3 regions of the Arthrobacter sp. GCM10027362 genome follow, and region 3 is predicted to be linked to each of the others. Evidence: riboswitches for the same ligand, from Rfam matches in the RefSeq annotation. Region 3 holds a riboswitch; each other region holds the start of a gene.
What was found. A riboswitch is a leader RNA that binds a small molecule or an ion and turns the genes downstream of it on or off. The one in region 3 is predicted to bind S-adenosylmethionine.

Region 1: another riboswitch for S-adenosylmethionine. It lies ahead of ACFQ36_RS13625 (bifunctional o-acetylhomoserine/o-acetylserine sulfhydrylase); the one in region 3 lies ahead of ACFQ36_RS04565 (flavin reductase family protein).
Region 2: another riboswitch for S-adenosylmethionine. It lies ahead of ACFQ36_RS19350 (bifunctional o-acetylhomoserine/o-acetylserine sulfhydrylase); the one in region 3 lies ahead of ACFQ36_RS04565 (flavin reductase family protein).

The regions. Positions count from the first base shown of each region.
Region 1 is NZ_JBHTML010000093.1:2,361-7,914, reverse strand. Features, by position in the region: gene ACFQ36_RS13630 (VOC family protein) at 230-871, opposite strand; SAM riboswitch class IV at 1,033-1,148, shown strand; gene ACFQ36_RS13625 (bifunctional o-acetylhomoserine/o-acetylserine sulfhydrylase) at 1,216-2,532, shown strand; gene ACFQ36_RS13620 (homoserine O-acetyltransferase) at 2,552-3,694, shown strand; gene ACFQ36_RS13615 (alpha-mannosidase) at 3,759-5,554, shown strand, end outside.
Region 2 is NZ_JBHTML010000199.1:1,054-6,607, reverse strand. Features, by position in the region: partial or broken gene ACFQ36_RS19360 (5-methyltetrahydropteroyltriglutamate--homocysteine S-methyltransferase) at 1-422, opposite strand, end outside; gene ACFQ36_RS19355 (methylenetetrahydrofolate reductase) at 466-1,380, opposite strand; SAM riboswitch class I at 1,484-1,596, opposite strand; SAM riboswitch class IV at 1,810-1,939, shown strand; gene ACFQ36_RS19350 (bifunctional o-acetylhomoserine/o-acetylserine sulfhydrylase) at 2,006-3,325, shown strand; gene ACFQ36_RS19345 (FAD-binding oxidoreductase) at 3,322-4,731, shown strand; gene ACFQ36_RS19340 (cytochrome P450) at 4,738-5,554, opposite strand, start outside.
Region 3 is NZ_JBHTML010000015.1:3,438-8,991, forward strand. Features, by position in the region: gene ACFQ36_RS04555 (methionine ABC transporter permease) at 1-660, opposite strand, end outside; gene ACFQ36_RS04560 (methionine ABC transporter ATP-binding protein) at 657-1,721, opposite strand; gene ACFQ36_RS04565 (flavin reductase family protein) at 1,911-2,417, opposite strand; SAM riboswitch class IV at 2,477-2,592, opposite strand; gene ACFQ36_RS04570 (peptidase) at 2,773-3,780, shown strand; gene ACFQ36_RS04575 (MFS transporter) at 3,787-5,058, opposite strand; gene ACFQ36_RS04580 (SCO4226 family nickel-binding protein) at 5,216-5,452, shown strand.

The DNA of each region.
Region 1 (5,554 bases), on a different contig from region 3:
GGCGTCCATGTATCCACCCTGCGGTCCGGGACCAAGCCTGCGGATTCACTGCCGTTCGTTTGTGGACTCCGCGGGTCCCGCCGGAACCTGTGGAGGAGCACATAAAGAAAACCCCTCGTTCCGGGAACCTGCTGCATGAACCTTGGGCAGCAGGTTCCCGGAACGAGGGGAAATGCCCGGGCCGGGCGGGAGCGCCGGAGCTGTTGAGCCGCGGGGCGGCGCGGCCGGGTCAGATTTCGACGACGCCGTTCGGGGTTTCGAAGCGCACGGAGAGGATGCCCGGCTCGCCCTTGGGCGCGGTCCAGGCCACCTTGACGTCCTCGAGCAGGTCATTGACCGGGGTGCCGAGCCAGTCCGCTACCCGCTCGGAGGACCCGGCAATCGTCAGGCCGATCAGCTTGACGATCGCCGGGCGGGCGTTGGAGGGGTGCAGGTCCTCCGTGCCGTCATCCCAGCGGATCATATAAGGCACCTGCGGATCGGCGATCAGGCCCTTGATGCCGATCTGCTGCCAGGTCAGTTCCTGCCCGTCCGGGAACTTGCGGTTGCCCGGGACGGCGCTGCGACCGAGCCGCTTTTCGAAGGGCTTGAGGTCATCGACCTCCACGCACCAGCCCATCCAGCCGCCGCCGGCCTCGGAGCGTGCCCGCACCGCCTGCCCGAAGGGCGCCTTGTCCGACGCGGGGTGGTCCAGCACCTCCACGACCTCGAGGTAGTGCCGGTCCGTCAGCGGGAAAATGGTATTGCGGGTGCCGAAGCGGGGGTGTACGCCGCCCTTGACGGCCTCAATGCCCAGGACCTTTGAAATCCGTTCGGTCGTGGCGGCGAGGCCATCGGGTTCGGCAGCATAGGAGACATGATCGAAGCGCATGGCTTCATCTTGGCATTTTGTGATCCACCTCTCGACTTAGGCCAGCCTAAGTGCGAACGGGGGCCGGTTCCGCCCGCGATTCGGCCCCCATGGTTCACACGTCGTCACATTAGTTGTTCCTAACTTGCCGCTGGGGCCGGCCATGGGCGAACCTGTATGCAGGTCATGAGTGCCAGCGCCAAGCCCCGGCTTGCTGGCCGGCAACCCTCCAACCGCGGTGGGGTGCCCCGGGTGAAGACCTGGCCTGTTGCCAAGAGGCGGCAGGCAAGCGCGGGTCGCACCCGTAGGCAGGCCGGTAGTACCGGCGTCCTGTCCGGTGGACCCCGAGTTGAGGGAGATGTCCAATGTCCAATGATTGGTCTTTCGAAACCCGCCAGATCCACGTCGGCCAGGAGCCGGATGCCGCCACCGGCGCCCGGGCCCTGCCCATCTACCAGACGACGTCGTTCGTCTTCCCCAGCGCCGAGAGCGCGGCCAGCCGCTTCGCGCTGCAGGAACTGGCCCCGATCTACACCCGGATCGGCAATCCCACGCAGGAAGCCGTGGAAACACGCATCGCCAACCTCGAAGGTGGCGCCGGCGCGCTGCTGCTGTCCTCCGGACAGGCGGCGGCCACCTATGCCATCCTCAACCTGGCCGAGGCCGGGGACCACATCGTGGCCAGCCCCAGCCTGTACGGCGGCACCTACAACCTGCTGAAGAACACCCTGACCAGGTTCGGCATCCAGGTGACCTTCGTGGCGGATCCGGACGACCTGGCGCAGTGGCGCGCGGCCGTGAAGCCGAACACCAAGGCGTTCTTCGGCGAGGTGGTCTCCAACCCGCGCCAGGACGTGCTGGACATCGAGGGGGTCAGCGCCGCCGCGCACGAGGCCGGCGTGCCGCTGATCGTGGACAACACGCTTGCCACCCCGTACCTGATCCGCCCGATCGAGTGGGGCGCGGATATCGTGGTGCACTCGGCCACCAAATACCTCGGCGGCCACGGCACCGCAATCGGCGGCGTGATCGTGGATGCGGGCAAGTTCGACTTCGGCGCGGACCCGGCGAAGTTCCCGGGCTTCAACACCCCGGACGAGAGCTACAATGGCCTGGTCTTCGCCCGCGACCTTGGGGTGGGCGGCGCGCTGGGGGCCAACCTGGCCTACATCCTCAAGGCCCGCGTCCAGCTGCTGCGGGACCTGGGCTCCGCCATCTCCCCGTTCAACGCCTTCCTGATCGCCCAGGGCCTCGAGACCCTGAGCCTGCGGGTTCAGCGCCACGTGGAGAATGCGCAGAAGGTCGCCGAGTTCCTCGAAGCACACGACGACGTCGTTTCGGTGGCGTACGTGGGCCTGCCCTCGAGCCCCTGGTACGAGCGGGGACGCAAGTACGGGCCGAAGGGCACCGGTTCCGTCGTCGCGTTCGAAATCGCCGGCGGCGTGGAGGCGGGCAAGCAGTTCGTGGACGGGCTGGAGCTGCATTCGCATGTGGCCAACCTCGGCGACGTGCGCTCGCTGGCCATCCACCCGGCCTCGACCACGCACGCCCAGCTCTCGCCCGCGGAGCAGGTGGCCGCCGGCGTCACGCCGGGCCTGGTCCGGCTGGCCGTGGGCATAGAACACATCGACGACATTATCGCGGACCTGGAAGCCGGCTTCCGGTCCGCCAAGTCCGCATAGCCAGAGAGCGGGAGATGATTTGACCACTGTGCAGCCACAGGAACTCGTGGACACGGCCATCGACGGAACCCTGCGTTCGGTTTCGATCGGAGCCCTGGAACTGGAAACCGGCGGTTACCTGCCGGACGTTGTCCTTGGCTTCGAGACCTGGGGCACCCTGAACGGGGATGCCTCCAATGCCGTGCTGATCGAGCACGCCCTGACCGGCAGCACCCACGTGGCGCGCGGCGGATCGGACGAGGCAGGCTGGTGGGATTCGCTGGTCGGCCCCGGGGCCACCATCGACACCGACCGCTACTTCGTGGTGGCGGTAAACATGCTCGGCGGCTGCTACGGCTCCACCGGCCCGTCCTCCCCGGCCCCGGACGGGGCCCCGTGGGGTTCCCGCTTCCCGTTCGTGACCATCCGCGACTCGGTCCGCGCCGAGGCCCGGCTGGCCGACCTGCTCGGCATCCGGCGCTGGCACGCCGTGCTGGGTGGCTCCATGGGCGGCGCCCGGGCGCTGGAGTGGGCGGCCACCTATCCCGAACGCACCGCCCGTTGCGCGGTGATTTCCTGCGGTGCGGCCAGCACCGCCGAGCAGATCGCCTTCGCCCAGGCCCAGGTCGCGGCCATCCGGCTGGATCCGGACTTCGCCGGCGGGGACTACTACGGCGGCCCGGTGCCGGAGGCCGGGCTGGGCATCGCCCGGCGGATCGCGCACATCACCTACCGGTCCGAACCCGAACTGGAATTCCGGTTCAGCCGGAACGCGCAGGACGGCGAGCATCCGTTCGGCGGCATCACGCATGCCGCCCGCGGCCGCTACGCGGTCGAAAGCTACCTGGACCACCAGGCCGGCAAGCTCGTGCGCCGCTTCGACGCCAACAGCTACATCGTGCTCACCGAGGCGCTGATGAGCCACGACGTCGCCCGCGGCCGCGGGACGGTGGCGGAAGCCCTGGCCGGCTGTACGGACACCGGGTTCTTCATCGCCGCGGTGGACTCGGACCGGCTCTACCTGCCCGAGCAGTCCCGCCAGCTGGCCCGGGCGCTGCCGAATCCGGTCACGGTCCACACCATCCGGACCCCGATCGGCCATGACGGGTTCCTGACGGACATCCACCAGCTGGATATGGAACTGGTGCGGTATTTCTTCCCGCTGAGCGCACCCGTAGAGTAGCTCCCAACGGCCGGCTTACGGCCGGACGCTTCCACCCGCGGGGCCGCCATGCACCACGATCGCCATGCACCATAATGCAGCGCAGGCAGAGGCCAGGATCGCGCGGTTCGTCGTCGAGCGGCTGGAACCTGCGGTCCACGGCCTGCGCTGGCCGCTGGCAGCGGCAGCCTGGAGCTGCCCGGACGCTCCGGTGCCTTTCGCGGAGGCCGCGGTCCAGCGCTACGAACCGTTCCGGACCGGGCAGCGCTGGGGCGCGCCGTGGGGCACCACGTGGTTCCGGCTCACCGGTGCCTTTCCGGCCGACGATGCCGGGGCCCGGCTGCCCGGCCGGCAGCCCGAGGTCCTGGTCGACCTGGGCTTCACCCCGGGACTGCCGGGTTTCCAGGCCGAGGGGCTCGGCTACTCCGCGGACGGCACCGTGCTCAAGGGCCTGTCCCCGTTCAACCGGCACCTTCCGCTGCCCGCCGGGTCCGGCGGACCGGTCGAGCTCTATGTCGAAGCGGCCGCCAATCCGGATATCGCAAACGGCTTCACCTTTGCCCCCACGATGCTGGGGGATCCCGCCACCGCCGGCAGGGAACCGCTCTACAGCTTCGGCGGAGCGCAGCTGGTCCTGCGCGAGGTGGAGGTCTGGGAACTGCTGCAGGACTTCCGGACCCTGGCCTCGCTCATGCTGGCGCTGCCGGACCAGCTGCCCCGGCGCGCCGGGATCCTGCACGCCCTGGAACAGGCCCTGGACCTGCTGGATCCGGATGATATCGCCGGCACGGACGCCGCCGGCCGGGCGGCCCTGGCCGGCACGCTGGCCGTCCCGGCGGCTGCCAGCGCGCACCGAATCCACGCCGTCGGACATGCCCATATCGACTCGGCCTGGCTGTGGCCGGTGCGCGAAACCGTCCGCAAAGTGGCCCGCACCTTCGCCAATGCCCTGGAGCTGATGGAGCAGGACCCCGGCTTCGTCTTCGCGGCCTCCTCTGCCCAGCATTACGCCTGGCTCAAGCAGCACCATCCGGGCCTGTATGAACGGGTGAAGCAGAAGGTGGGCACGGGGCAGTTCGTGCCGGCCGGCGGCATGTGGGTGGAGGCCGATACCAACCTGCCCGGCGGCGAGGCCTTGGCGCGCCAGTTCGTTGCCGGCAAGCGGTTCTTCCTGGACGAATTCGGTGTGGAGCCGCTCGATGTCTGGCTGCCGGACAGTTTCGGCTACTCGGCGGCCCTGCCGCAGATTGCCCGGGCCGCCGGATCCCGCTGGCTGATGACCCAGAAGCTGTCCTGGAACGATACGAACAGCTTTCCGCACCACACCTTCGCCTGGGAGGGGATCGACGGCAGCCGGATCTTCACCCACCTGCCGCCGGTGGAGAGCTACAGTTCGGACCTGTCCGGGCTGGAGCTGGCCCGGGCCGAACGCCGGTATGCCGAGCACGGGGCGGCGAACCGCTCGCTGGTGCCCTTCGGATGGGGCGACGGCGGCGGCGGACCCACCCGCGAAATGCTGGCCGCGGCGCGGCGCACGCGGGATCTTGAAGGGTCCCCGGCCGTGCAGCTGTCCAGCCCCGCGGCGTTCTTCACCGCGGCGGAGGCCGAATATCCTGATCCGCCGGTCTGGAGCGGGGAGCTGTACCTGGAATTCCACCGCGGCACCTACACCTCCCAGGCCGGCACGAAGCACGGCAACCGCCGGTGCGAACACCTGCTGCGGGAGGCCGAACTGTGGGCGGCCACCGCGGCGGTCCGCGGGACGGCGCCGTACCCCTATGACGCGTTGCAGGCGGCCTGGCGGACGGTGCTGCTGCAGCAGTTCCATGACATCCTGCCCGGGTCCTCGATCGCCTGGGTGCACCGCGAGGCCGAACGCAA
Region 2 (5,554 bases), on a different contig from region 3:
GTTCCGGGGCCGATCTCGGGGACCAGGTAGTGGTAGTTGGTGTCGAACCATTTCGTCAGCTCCAGCGGCGGCCGCTGTCCGTCGCCGCGGGCCAGGGTGAAGTACCCGGCGGTGTCCACGGAGCCGTCTTCGGCGGCGAGGTCGGCGAACCGGGCCGGCAGCGCGCCGAGCGCCGCGGTGGCATCCAGCACCTGGTCGTAGAGGGCAAAGTCCGCCGGGATGGAGGAATCGGCGGCGTCCAGCCCGAGCGCGGCCAGGCGCTCCACGGTGCGGTCCTGCAGTTCCTCGGCGGCCCGGTCCAGGCCGGCCTCGTCCAGGGCGCCGGCCCAGTAGGCCTCCAGGGCCTTCTTCAGTTCGCGCTGCGGGCCGATGCGCGGGTAGCCCAGGATGGTGGCGGCGGGGAAGGTGTGCGTGGTGCTCATGGTGTTCTCCTGATGGAAGTGGGGGTTGCGGTTCCGGCCCGGGTCAGGCCGGGACGGAAGAGGACAGGGTGCGCGCGGCCGGCAGGCCGACCGCCTCGATGACCTCGATCGAGGCGCGCGGGTCGTTGAAGGTATACAGGTGCAGTCCGGGGGCCCCGGCGTCGAAGGCGGCCCGGGCCAGCCCGGCCGCAGCCTTGACCCCGATCCGCTGCCGTTCGGCGTCGTCCGAGGCCGTCTCCAGCCGGTGCAGCAGCGCCGCGTCCGGGCGGACGCCGGTCATCACGGCCAGCCGTTCCAGCCGGCGGACGCTGGACATCGGGATCACCCCCGGGATGATCGGCATGGTCACCCCGGCGGCGCGGGCCGCCGCGACCAGGCGCACGTAGTGCTCCGGGTCGAAGTACACCTGGGTGATGGCAAAATCGGCGCCGGAACGCTCCTTGGACACCAGCACCTCGACGTCGTGCTGGAACGAGGGTGACTCCGGATGCCGGTTCGGGTACGCGGCCACGCCCACCGCCAGCCGGCCGCCGGCCAGCGTGGCGCCGTGGCCGGCCTCGACCTGGCGGATCAGTTCCACCAGGTAGCGGGCAAAGGGCAGCTCGCCGCGGAACGCTTCCGGATCCCGGGGCAGGTCCCCGCGCATGGCCAGCACGCCCCGGACCCCCAGCCCCACAATCTGGCGCACCAGCAGGTCCAGGCTTGCCCGGGTCTCCCCCACGCAGGTCAGGTGGGCCAGCGGGCGCAGCCGGGTATTGCGCACCAGGTGCTCGATCAGCCGGATCGAGGCCCGGCGCCGGGCCGGCGTCCCGCTGTAGGTCACGGACACATAGTCCGGGTTGGTGGCCTCGAGTTCGGCAATGGCGCGCAGCACCGGCGCCTCGGCCTCCGGGCCGGCCGGCGGATACAGCTCATAGGACAACGACGGTGGTGCCGCCGCCCGTGGTGTCAAGGTCATTTCCACTCCTCGGTTCGTCCGAGGGAGTGCACCAGCGGGTGGCCCGGGAACCAACGGGATTCCCGGGCCGCGGCACAAGGCTCGGGGTGGGTCCGCTGGTGCGTCTCCATCGGTTCTGGCAGTAGCACCGTTCCGGCCTGTCCCTCCGGCGGAGGGGCAGGCGGATGGTTGCTGCGGCGTCAACAAGCCAGATCTCTCGGCCGCTCTTGATGGTTGGTGGGACCACCCTAAGGCCACGGCGGCAGCGGGCGGCAAATACCGGCGGAACCTGGCCGCAACATGACGATTTCTGCCGACTGCGTCGTCATGAAGCGGGCCGGACAGGTCATATGACGCCCCGCTTCCCCAAAACACATATTCGGGCCGTTCCCGGACGCATTCATTCACATTTCCGCGCCCTGGCGCACGGTGTCCCAGACTGTATAGCCAGGTCATGAGCGTCAGCAGAGGACCAAAGGACCGGATGCCCCGGCTTGCTGACCGGCAACCCTCCTCCGCGGCGGGGTGCCCCGGGTGAAGACCAGGCCGCCGGCGGACCCGCCGGCGGCAAGCGCGGGCGCCACCGCCGTTCCGAGGAATGCCTCCGGACAATGCCGTGGGCCCTGATTCGTAAGGAGCCGTACCGATGAGCAATTCGTGGTCGTTTGAAACCCGCCAGATCCACGCAGGACAGCCCGCCGACGCCGCCACCGGGGCCCGGGCACTGCCCATCTACCAGACCAGCTCGTTCGTCTTCCCCAGCGCCGAAAGCGCGGCGAACCGCTTTGCCCTCGCCGAACTGGCCCCCATCTATACGCGCATCGGCAACCCCACCCAGGAAGCGGTGGAAACCCGCATCGCCAGCCTGGAGGGGGGCCTCGCTGCCCTGCTGCTGTCCTCGGGACAGGCCGCGGAAACCTTCGCGGTCCTGAACATCGCCGAGGCCGGCGACCATATTGTGGCCAGCCCGAGCCTGTACGGCGGCACGTTCAACCTTTTCGCCCACACGCTCGGAAAATTCGGCATCGAGGTCACGTTCGTCGCGGATCCGGACAACCTGGACGACTGGCGCCGCGCGGTCCGGCCCAACACCAAGCTGTTCTTCGGCGAAGTGGTGGCCAACCCCCGGCAGGATGTGCTGGACCTGGAGGGCGTCAGCGCCGTGGCCCACGAAGCGGGAGTGCCGCTGATCGTGGACAACACCCTGGCCACCCCATACCTGATCCGCCCGCTGGAATGGGGCGCCGACGTCGTCGTGCATTCGGCCACCAAGTACCTGGGCGGCCACGGCAACGCCATCGCCGGCGTGATTGTCGACGGCGGCACCTTCGACTATACGAAGGACCCCGCCAGGTTCCCCGGGTTCAACACCCCCGACCCCACCTACAACGGGCTCGTTTACGGCCGCGACCTGGGCGAGGGCGGGGCGCTGGGCGCCAACCTGTCCTACATCCTCAAGGCCCGGGTCCAGCTGCTGCGCGACCTCGGTGCGGCGGCGGCACCGTTCAACGCCTTCCTGGTCGCCCAGGGCCTGGAGACCCTCAGCCTGCGGATGGAGCGGCATGTCGCCAACGCCCGGGCCGTCGCCGAGTGGCTCGAGTGCCACGACGACGTCGAATCGGTGGCCTACGCCGGCCTGCCCTCCAGCCCCTGGTTCGGGCGCGGGCAGAAGTACGGCCCCCGCGGCACCGGTGCCGTGGTCGCCTTCCGCCTCAGGGGCGGGGCCGAGGCAGGCAAGCGGTTCGTGGACGGGCTGGAGCTCCACTCCCATGTGGCGAACATCGGGGACGTCCGTTCCCTGGTCATCCACCCCGCTTCCACGACGCACAGCCAGCTTTCACCGCAGCAGCAGGAAGCAGCCGGCGTCACCCCGGGCCTGGTGCGGCTGTCGGTGGGCCTCGAGCACATCGACGACATCCTCGCCGACCTCGACGCCGGATTCCGCGCCGCCAAGGCAGCATCATGACGGCCGTGGCCGGCACCTCGGTCGAGGCCCTGCTGGGCGACCTGGCCGCCATCGTCGGGGAAGCGAACGTGCTGACCGACCCCGGCCTGACGGAAGGCTACCGCCGGGACATGCAGCCCCTGGCCGGGGCCGGGACACCCCTGGCGGTGGTCCGGCCCTCTTCCACCGCCGAAGTCGCAGCCGTCGTGAAGGCCTGCGCCGGGGCGGGGGTTCCCATCGTTCCCCGCGGCGCGGGCTCGGGCCTGACCGGGGCTGCCAACGCCGTTGACGGCGCCGTCACCATCTCCTTCACCCGCATGAACGCCAAGCCGGTAATCGACCGGGATGCACGCCTGGCCATCGTCCAGCCCGGCGTCGTCACCCTGGACCTGAAGAAGGCGGCTGAGGAACAGGGCCTGTTTTATGCGCCCGACCCCACCTCCAACGACTGGTGCACCATCGGCGGCAACCTGGCCAACGGGTCGGGCGGTCCCTGCGGCTCCAAATACGGAGTGACCGCAGACAGCGTCCTGGGCCTGGAAGTGGTGCTGGCCGGCGGCGAGATCCTGAGGACCGGCCGCACGACCCTCAAGGATGTGTCCGGCTACGACCTTAACCGGCTCTTCGTCGGCTCCGAGGGGACGCTGGGCCTGATCACCGAGGCGACCCTGTCCCTGCAGAAGAAGCCCCCGGCGCCACGCACCGCCGTCGCCGCCTTCCCCACCCCCGAGGCGGCCGGCCGGAGCGTGACCGGGTTCCTGGCCACCGGCCACCGGCTGAGTCTGCTCGAAATCATGGACGGCCCCTGCATCGGGGCGGTTGAAAGGTATCTGGGCAGCCCCATCCTCGGCGATGACGCTCCTGCTCCGGGCGCCGTGCTCTATGCCCAGAGCGACGCCGGGCACTCCCGGGAACTGGAAGCCTTCGAGGAACTCTGCCTGGGGAACGGGGCGGTTTTTACCTATGCCACCGATGATCCCTCCGAGGGGGAACTGTTCATGCAGTACTGGCACAGCCTTGAGCCGGCGCTGGAAGCCATGGGCACCTGGATCCTGCATGAAGTGACCGTTCTCCCCCGGCACATCTCCAGGCTGATCGGCAAGGCGGCCGAGATCGCCGAGGATACCGGTCTGTTCATCGGCGTCCACGGACATGCTGCCGACGGCACCCTCCACCCCATGATCGTGTTCAACCCGGGAAACGAGGACGAGCGCGGCCGTGCCCGGGCTGCCTACGACCTGGTTCTGCAGGCGGCAATTGGGCTGGGCGGCCCGGTTTCCGGAGAGCACGGAATCGGGCGGATGAAGGCCCGGCACCTGGGTGAGGAGATCGGGGAAACCGGGCTGGCTGTCCACCGGGCCATCAAAAAGGCACTCGACCCGCAAGGGATTCTGAATCCCGGATCCATGTTCCAGCCCGCCGGCTAGGCCCGGCTAGGCCCGGCCCGGCCGGGCCTGGCCGGCGCCGACGTCGACCGGCAGGTGCAGCGGGCCGCGCAGGATCGGGCTGGGCCGGTACGGCGGCGGGTCCTCGGCCAGCCGCGGGTCGGGCACCCGGCGGGCGAACCCGGTCAGGGCCACCTGCGTCTCCAGCCGGGCCAGCGGGGCACCGAAGCACAAATGGATGCCGCTGCCGAAGCCCAGGTGCCGGTTGTGCCGCCGGTCCGGGATGAACCGGTCCGGCTCGGCCACGTGGCCCGGATCGCGGTTGGCGGCGGCGAGCACCAGCGTGACCGGGGAGCCGGCGGGGATCCTGGTTCCGGCGATATCGATATCGTCCAGGGCCGTCCGGATGGGCACAAAGTGCACGGGCGGTTCGTAGCGCAGCAGTTCCTCGGTCATCGGGATGACCAGGTCCGGGTCCCGGCGCAGCCGCTCGAGGGCGTCGGGATGGCGCAGCAGGGTCAGCACGCCGTTTGCGATGAGGTTGACGGTGGTTTCGTGCCCGGCAATGAGCAGCAGCAGGCCGGTGCTCGCCAACTGCCCGGTGGACAGCCTCCCCTCGGGTCCGTCGTCGGCGGCCATTGCCGAGAGCAGGTCATCGCCCGGCGCCTGCCGGTGCCGCTCCACCAGGTCCGAGATGAAGTTGAACAGCTCCCTGCCTGCCTCTTCCCGCTTCTGCTGCTGCACCTGCGGATCCACGCCGGGATTGATGGCCTCCAGCGCCATGTCCACCCATTTGCGGAACCGCGGCCGGTCCTCGGGCGGAACGCCGAGCAGCTCGCAGATCACCGAGACCGGGAACGGGTAC
Region 3 (5,554 bases):
CACCAGGGCGACGGTCAGGATCAGGATGACAATGGTGGCCAGCATGACCGTGTGGTCGAAGCGCTGGTAGCCGTAGGTGACGGCCACGTAGCCGATGCCGCCGGCGCCGATGGTGCCGGCAATCGCGGAATATTCGATCATGGCGATGGTGTTGATGGTCAGGCCGCCGATGATCGCCGGGACCGCCTCGCCCAGCTGGGCGGTGCGGATGATCTGCAGCGGGGAGGCTCCCGAGGCGCGGGCGGCCTGGGTCACCGAGCGCGGCACGTCCCGCAGGCAGTTCTCCACCAGCCGGGCGAAGAACGGGATGCCCGCCAGGGACATCGGCACCACGGCGGCCGGGATGCCGATGTTGGTGCCGGTGACGAACCGGGTGAACGGCACGATGGCGGCCATCAGGATCAAAAACGGCAGGGACCGGCCGATGTTCACGACCCAGCTGAGCACGCCGTAGACGGCGCGGTTTTCGAACAGGCCGCCCGGGGCCATATTGTGCAGGGCCACGGCCAGCGGCGTGCCGACCAGGACCACGATGGACATCACGATGCCGACCATGGTCAGCGTTTCGCCGTAGGCCGGCACCAGCAGGGACGGCAGGTCGGCCAGGGCGGTGTCGCCGGAGCGGGGGATAACGACGCCGATGGCGGCAGGAATGCTCATAGTGCGTGCTCCAAGGTTGCGGGCGCGTCCTCGCGCGCGGTGTCGTGCCGGGCTGTGTCGTGCCGATCAGGGCCGGCAAGGTTGTGGCCGGGTTCGGCCCGCAGGCCGAGCCGGGCGAAGGCGTCCTGGACCAGGTCCGGGGAAGCGGCGCGCAGTCCGACGGTGGCCTTGCCCGTGCTTACGCCGTTGACGGTTTGGATGGTGGCTGCCAGGAGCGAGGCCGGTTCGCCCAGCTCCTGCGAGATCCGCTGGAGCCAGTCCTGCGGAACATCCTGGGAATCGTAGGTGACGTGCCAGGGCCGGGCGCCGTCGGCGGGCAGCGCCGGCGTCAGGTGCGGCTGGAGGGCGCGGCCCAGGGCCGAGTCGTGGTTGGTGAGCAGGTCCACCAGTCGGCCGGACTCGACAATCCGCCCGTGCTCGAGCCTGGCCACCGAATCGGCCACCTGCAGCACGGTGTCCATCTCGTGCGTGATGAACACGACCGCCAGGTCCAGGTCGTCGCGCAGCTCGCGCAGCAGGGCGACCACCGAGCGGGTGGTTTCCGGATCCAGCCCGGAGGTGGCCTCGTCCGAGAGCAGCACCGAGGGCCGCAGGGCCAGAGCCCGGGCAATGCCCACCCGCTGGCGCTGGCCGCCGGAGAGCTGGTGCGGGTAGTGGTTGGCGCGGTGGGACAGCCCCACGCGCTCGAGCAGTTCACCCACGCGGGCCTTGATTTCGCGCGGCTCGACGCCGAGGTATTCCAGGGGCATGGCAATGTTCTGCGCCGCGGTGCGGCGGTTGAACAGGCTCGCGGACTGGAAGACGGTGCCGATCCGCCGGCGCGCCTCGCGCAGGCGTTTTTCCGGCAGGCTGCTCAGGTCCTCGCCATTGACGACGACGGACCCCGAGGTGGGCCGCTCCAGCAGGTTGATGCACTGGGCCAGGGTGCTCTTGCCGGCCCCGCTGGGGCCGACGACGGCGAAGATCTCGCCGCGGTCGACGGCGAAGTCCAGCTGGTCAAGGACCGTGACGGCGTTCGTACCGTGGCCGTAGACCTTGGTTAGCTGATCGAGACGGATCATGGCGGTTCTTTTCTGTAGTGCCCGCAGCGGGCAGGACAAAAGGGCAGGGAAGGGTAGGGCAGGGCAGGCTTGGAACGGCCGCTGGTCGAGTAGCGGGGAACGAGCGTATCGAGACCTGGTGAGGCAAGCCGCCGGATCCCGATACGGCCGCGGAGCGGCCTGCCCGACCAACGGTGGCAGGCGGGTCCGCTACACGAAGGCCGGCTGTTCCAGCTTCTTGAAGCCGGAGGCGTGGAAGATCAGCGGCTCGTGCGCGTCCTCATGCGTGGCGTGCTGGTGGACCCGCAGCAGCACCACGTGGTGGTCGCCCGCCGGGACTTCCTGTTCCACCGAACACTCCAGCCACAGCGCCGCCTCCTCCAGGAGGATGGCGCCGCCGTCGGTGGTGTGCAGGCGCAGGCCGGCGAAACGGTCCCCGGTCTTGGACGCGATCTGCCGGCAGACGCCGTCGTGGGCGGTGCCCAGGATGGAGACGCCAATGCGTTCCGACCGGCGGACGATGGGCCAGGTGCGGGAGGTGTTCTGGACCGCGAACATCACCAGCGGCGGTTCCATGGAGACGCCCACCGTGAAGGAGGACGCGACGATGCCCTGCGGGGCGCCGTCGACCAGGGAGCAAAGGGCAGCGATGCCGGACGGGAAGCGGCCGAAGGCTCTGCGGAGTGCCCCAGGCTGGAGGTCATCGCTGAGTGACATGACGGTGGTCCTTTGCCGTTAGGCGATCGGCCGGGCGTGCCGCTGCACAGCCGGCCGAAGCGCGGTACTTGCCACACCGGCTGTTCCGGCGGGCCGAATCTTCACCTGGAGCACCCCGCTACTGCGAGAGGGTTGCCGGCCAACGAGCCAGGGCTTGACGTTGGCGCTCTTGATTCGCGTACAACGCTAGAAGCTTCAGGCTCCCGGGGTCAACTGCCGGCAACAGTTCGTAAAGTTCGCGGCGCGGCTGCTGCCCTTCCCACCGTCCCCGCCGTATGCAATGATCCAGCAGGGAGCACGGTCTTTTGCGCAGGTGTCCCCGGCATCGTGAATATCGTTGAAAGGCCATTGGGGGATGACCAATCATTGGGGGACAGGGGCCGCAGAACGCCCAAAGCACGGCGGCGGGTTCGGCGGTTTGCCGCGCTCGCTAAGCGGACGGATCCCGCAATGGGTCTTCGAGAAGGCCCCCGGGCGCCGCAGCCCGTCCAACGGACGGCCCGCCCGGCCCGGCCCGCAGCAGGTGCGGCGGCCGCTGCGTTCGCGCCGGGGGCGGAACTATTCCACCGGCTGCATCATAGCCTTGGCGGCATGCCTGACGCTGGCCGTGGGCGGGGACCTGTGGAACCGGTTTGTGCCCGTTGACCTGCTGACGCCGCCTGCCCTGCGGGACCACCCCATGCCCGGGCACGAGGAGGCCGGCCGGCCGCTCGGAGCGCCCCGGCCGCTCACGGCCGCCAGCGGCTCCTACAAGTTCAACTACGCAGGGGTGGGCGGCCGGCCTTTTGTCGCTTTCAGCCCCTGCCGGCCGGTCCACTATGTGGTGAACAGCCGCCATCAGCCGCCTGGCGGCGGCGAGCTGATCGGCGCCGCGGTATCCCGGGTTTCCCAAGCCACCGGACTGAAGTTCGTCGCCGACGGCGAGACGCAGGAGCGGGCTTCGGACGAACGTGCCGCGTACCAGCCGGACCGCTACGGGGACCGGTGGGCGCCGGTACTGATCGACTGGGTGACGCCGGAACAGGAGCCGATGTTCGCGCTGGCCGAGGCGCCCGGCGGCACCACGCGGCTGGGCGACGCCCGGGCGCTGCCGGTCTCCGGGGAGGGGTCCCCGGATGTCCTGGTGACCGGCCAGGTCAGGCTCAATGCCACCGCACTGGGCGTCAGGCTGCGCGAGCCCGGCGGCACCGCCGCGGTCCAAGCCACCATCCAGCACGAGCTGGGGCATATTGTCGGGCTGGGCCATACCCCCGACAAATCGCAGCTCATGGCGGAGACCAGCAACGGGCAGACCGATTTCGGTGCCGGGGACCTGGTAGGCCTGGCCGCCCTGGGCACCGGCCCCTGTGCGCCGCGGATCTGAGCGGCGTTACAGCAGGGCGCCGGGCCGCCGGTGAACCGGCCGTGCCCGCAGCGCCGCGGCCAGCAGCACCAGCGCCGCCAGTTGGATGGCCCCGACGACGGCAACCAGCACGGGCGTACGGCCGTAGAGCCCGCCGGCGAGTGCGCCGCCGGCCAGCGCCGCAGCGCCCTGGATGGCCGCAAAGATGCCGTAGGCCGTGGCCCGCCGGCCCGACGGAACCAGGTCTGCCACCAGCGCCTTGACGGTGGAATCCTGGATGCCGGTGGCAATGCCCCAGGCCAGGACGCCGGCCAGCACCGGGCCGAGGCTGGCGGAAAACGCAAGCCCGGGAACCAGCGCGACCAGGCCGGGCAGGACCAGCAGCACGCCGGCACCGCGCCGATCGTAGGCCCAGCCCGTGGCCAGGGCCGCGGCCGCTTCGGCCAGCATTGCCCCGGCATAGGCCAGCGGCACCGCGGCGAGCGGCAGCAGGCCGGTTTCGGTCAAGTGGAAGGCGATCACCCCGAACGTCACCAGCCCGGCGGTCACGGCCCCGGCCGAGGCGGCGAACAGGTAGAAGGCCCGCGGCAGTGCGGTCCGCGCCCGGGAGGCCGCGGCGACGCCGTCGCCCGCCGTCGCCGGCTCCGCAGGTTCGTAGACGCTCATGTCCGGGACGCGGCGGCGCAGCCAAAGCAGCAGGGCAATGGCCGCCGCCCCGGGAAGGGCGAGCAGGGCCAGGGCCGGCCAGATGGCCGTGGTGGCCCCGATCGCGGCCGCGACCAGCAGCGGCCCGGCGAACGCGCCGAGTTGGTCCAGCATCTTGTGGACGGCCATCCCCCGGCCCCGGCCCACGGCGCCGGCGGCATAGGAAAGCAGCGCGGACTTGGCCGGCGAGCGGACGGCCTTGCCCGCGCGTTCGGCCAGGATCAGCCCCACGGCCAGCACCAGGCCGGCGCCCCCGGCGAACGGCGCAACGGCCAGCAACGGCACGCAGACCGCGGTCATGGCATAGCCGGCCAGGGTCAGGGTCCAGTACCTGCGGGTGCGATCCGCCAGCGGTCCGAACAGCAGGCGGAAGAGCAGCGCGATGCCTTCGCCGGCCCCCGTGACCAGCCCCACCAGCAGGGCGCTTGCTCCCAACCCGGCCAGCAGCGGGCCGGTGATCGAACGGGCGCCCTCGTAGACCATGTCCGCGGTCAGGCTGACAAGCCCGAACGCGGTGACGGTGCGCCACGGGGACAGCGGCCAGCGGGGGAGGGATCCGGATACCGGGGTGCCGGAGTCGGCGGGCTGCGTCACGCTACGAGCTTACCGTTCGCTGCCTGCAACTCCCCGGCGGCCCGGTGGTGCGGGCACAGCCCGCCCTTTCCCCTGGCCGGGCACCGGCGTAGCGTTTTTTATGTCCCTTTTTCCAACCAGCAGCAACCAGATAGGTGTGATTGTGATGCCGGAATTCATGGATGTACATCACCATATGGTGGGAATAACGGCGGAAGGCCTGAAGGCGGCCCATGCGGCCGATATCGCCGCCCAGGGCGAAGAGGGCGTCAATTTCAAGCAGGCCTGGGCGGACCCGGAATCCGGCGTCGTCTACTGCCTCTCCGAGGCGCCGTCCGCGGACGCCGTCCAGCGGGTGCACGAGCGGACCGGGCATCCGGCGGATGAGATCCATCCCGTCCCGCTCGTCGTCTGAAGAAGCCCGCACCCGCGCTTGGGCCGGCGCCATGTGGTCGCCGGCCCAGCCGTTGCTGCGGACACCCAAGATGGCCTCCGCCCGGGACATTTCCATTACGGC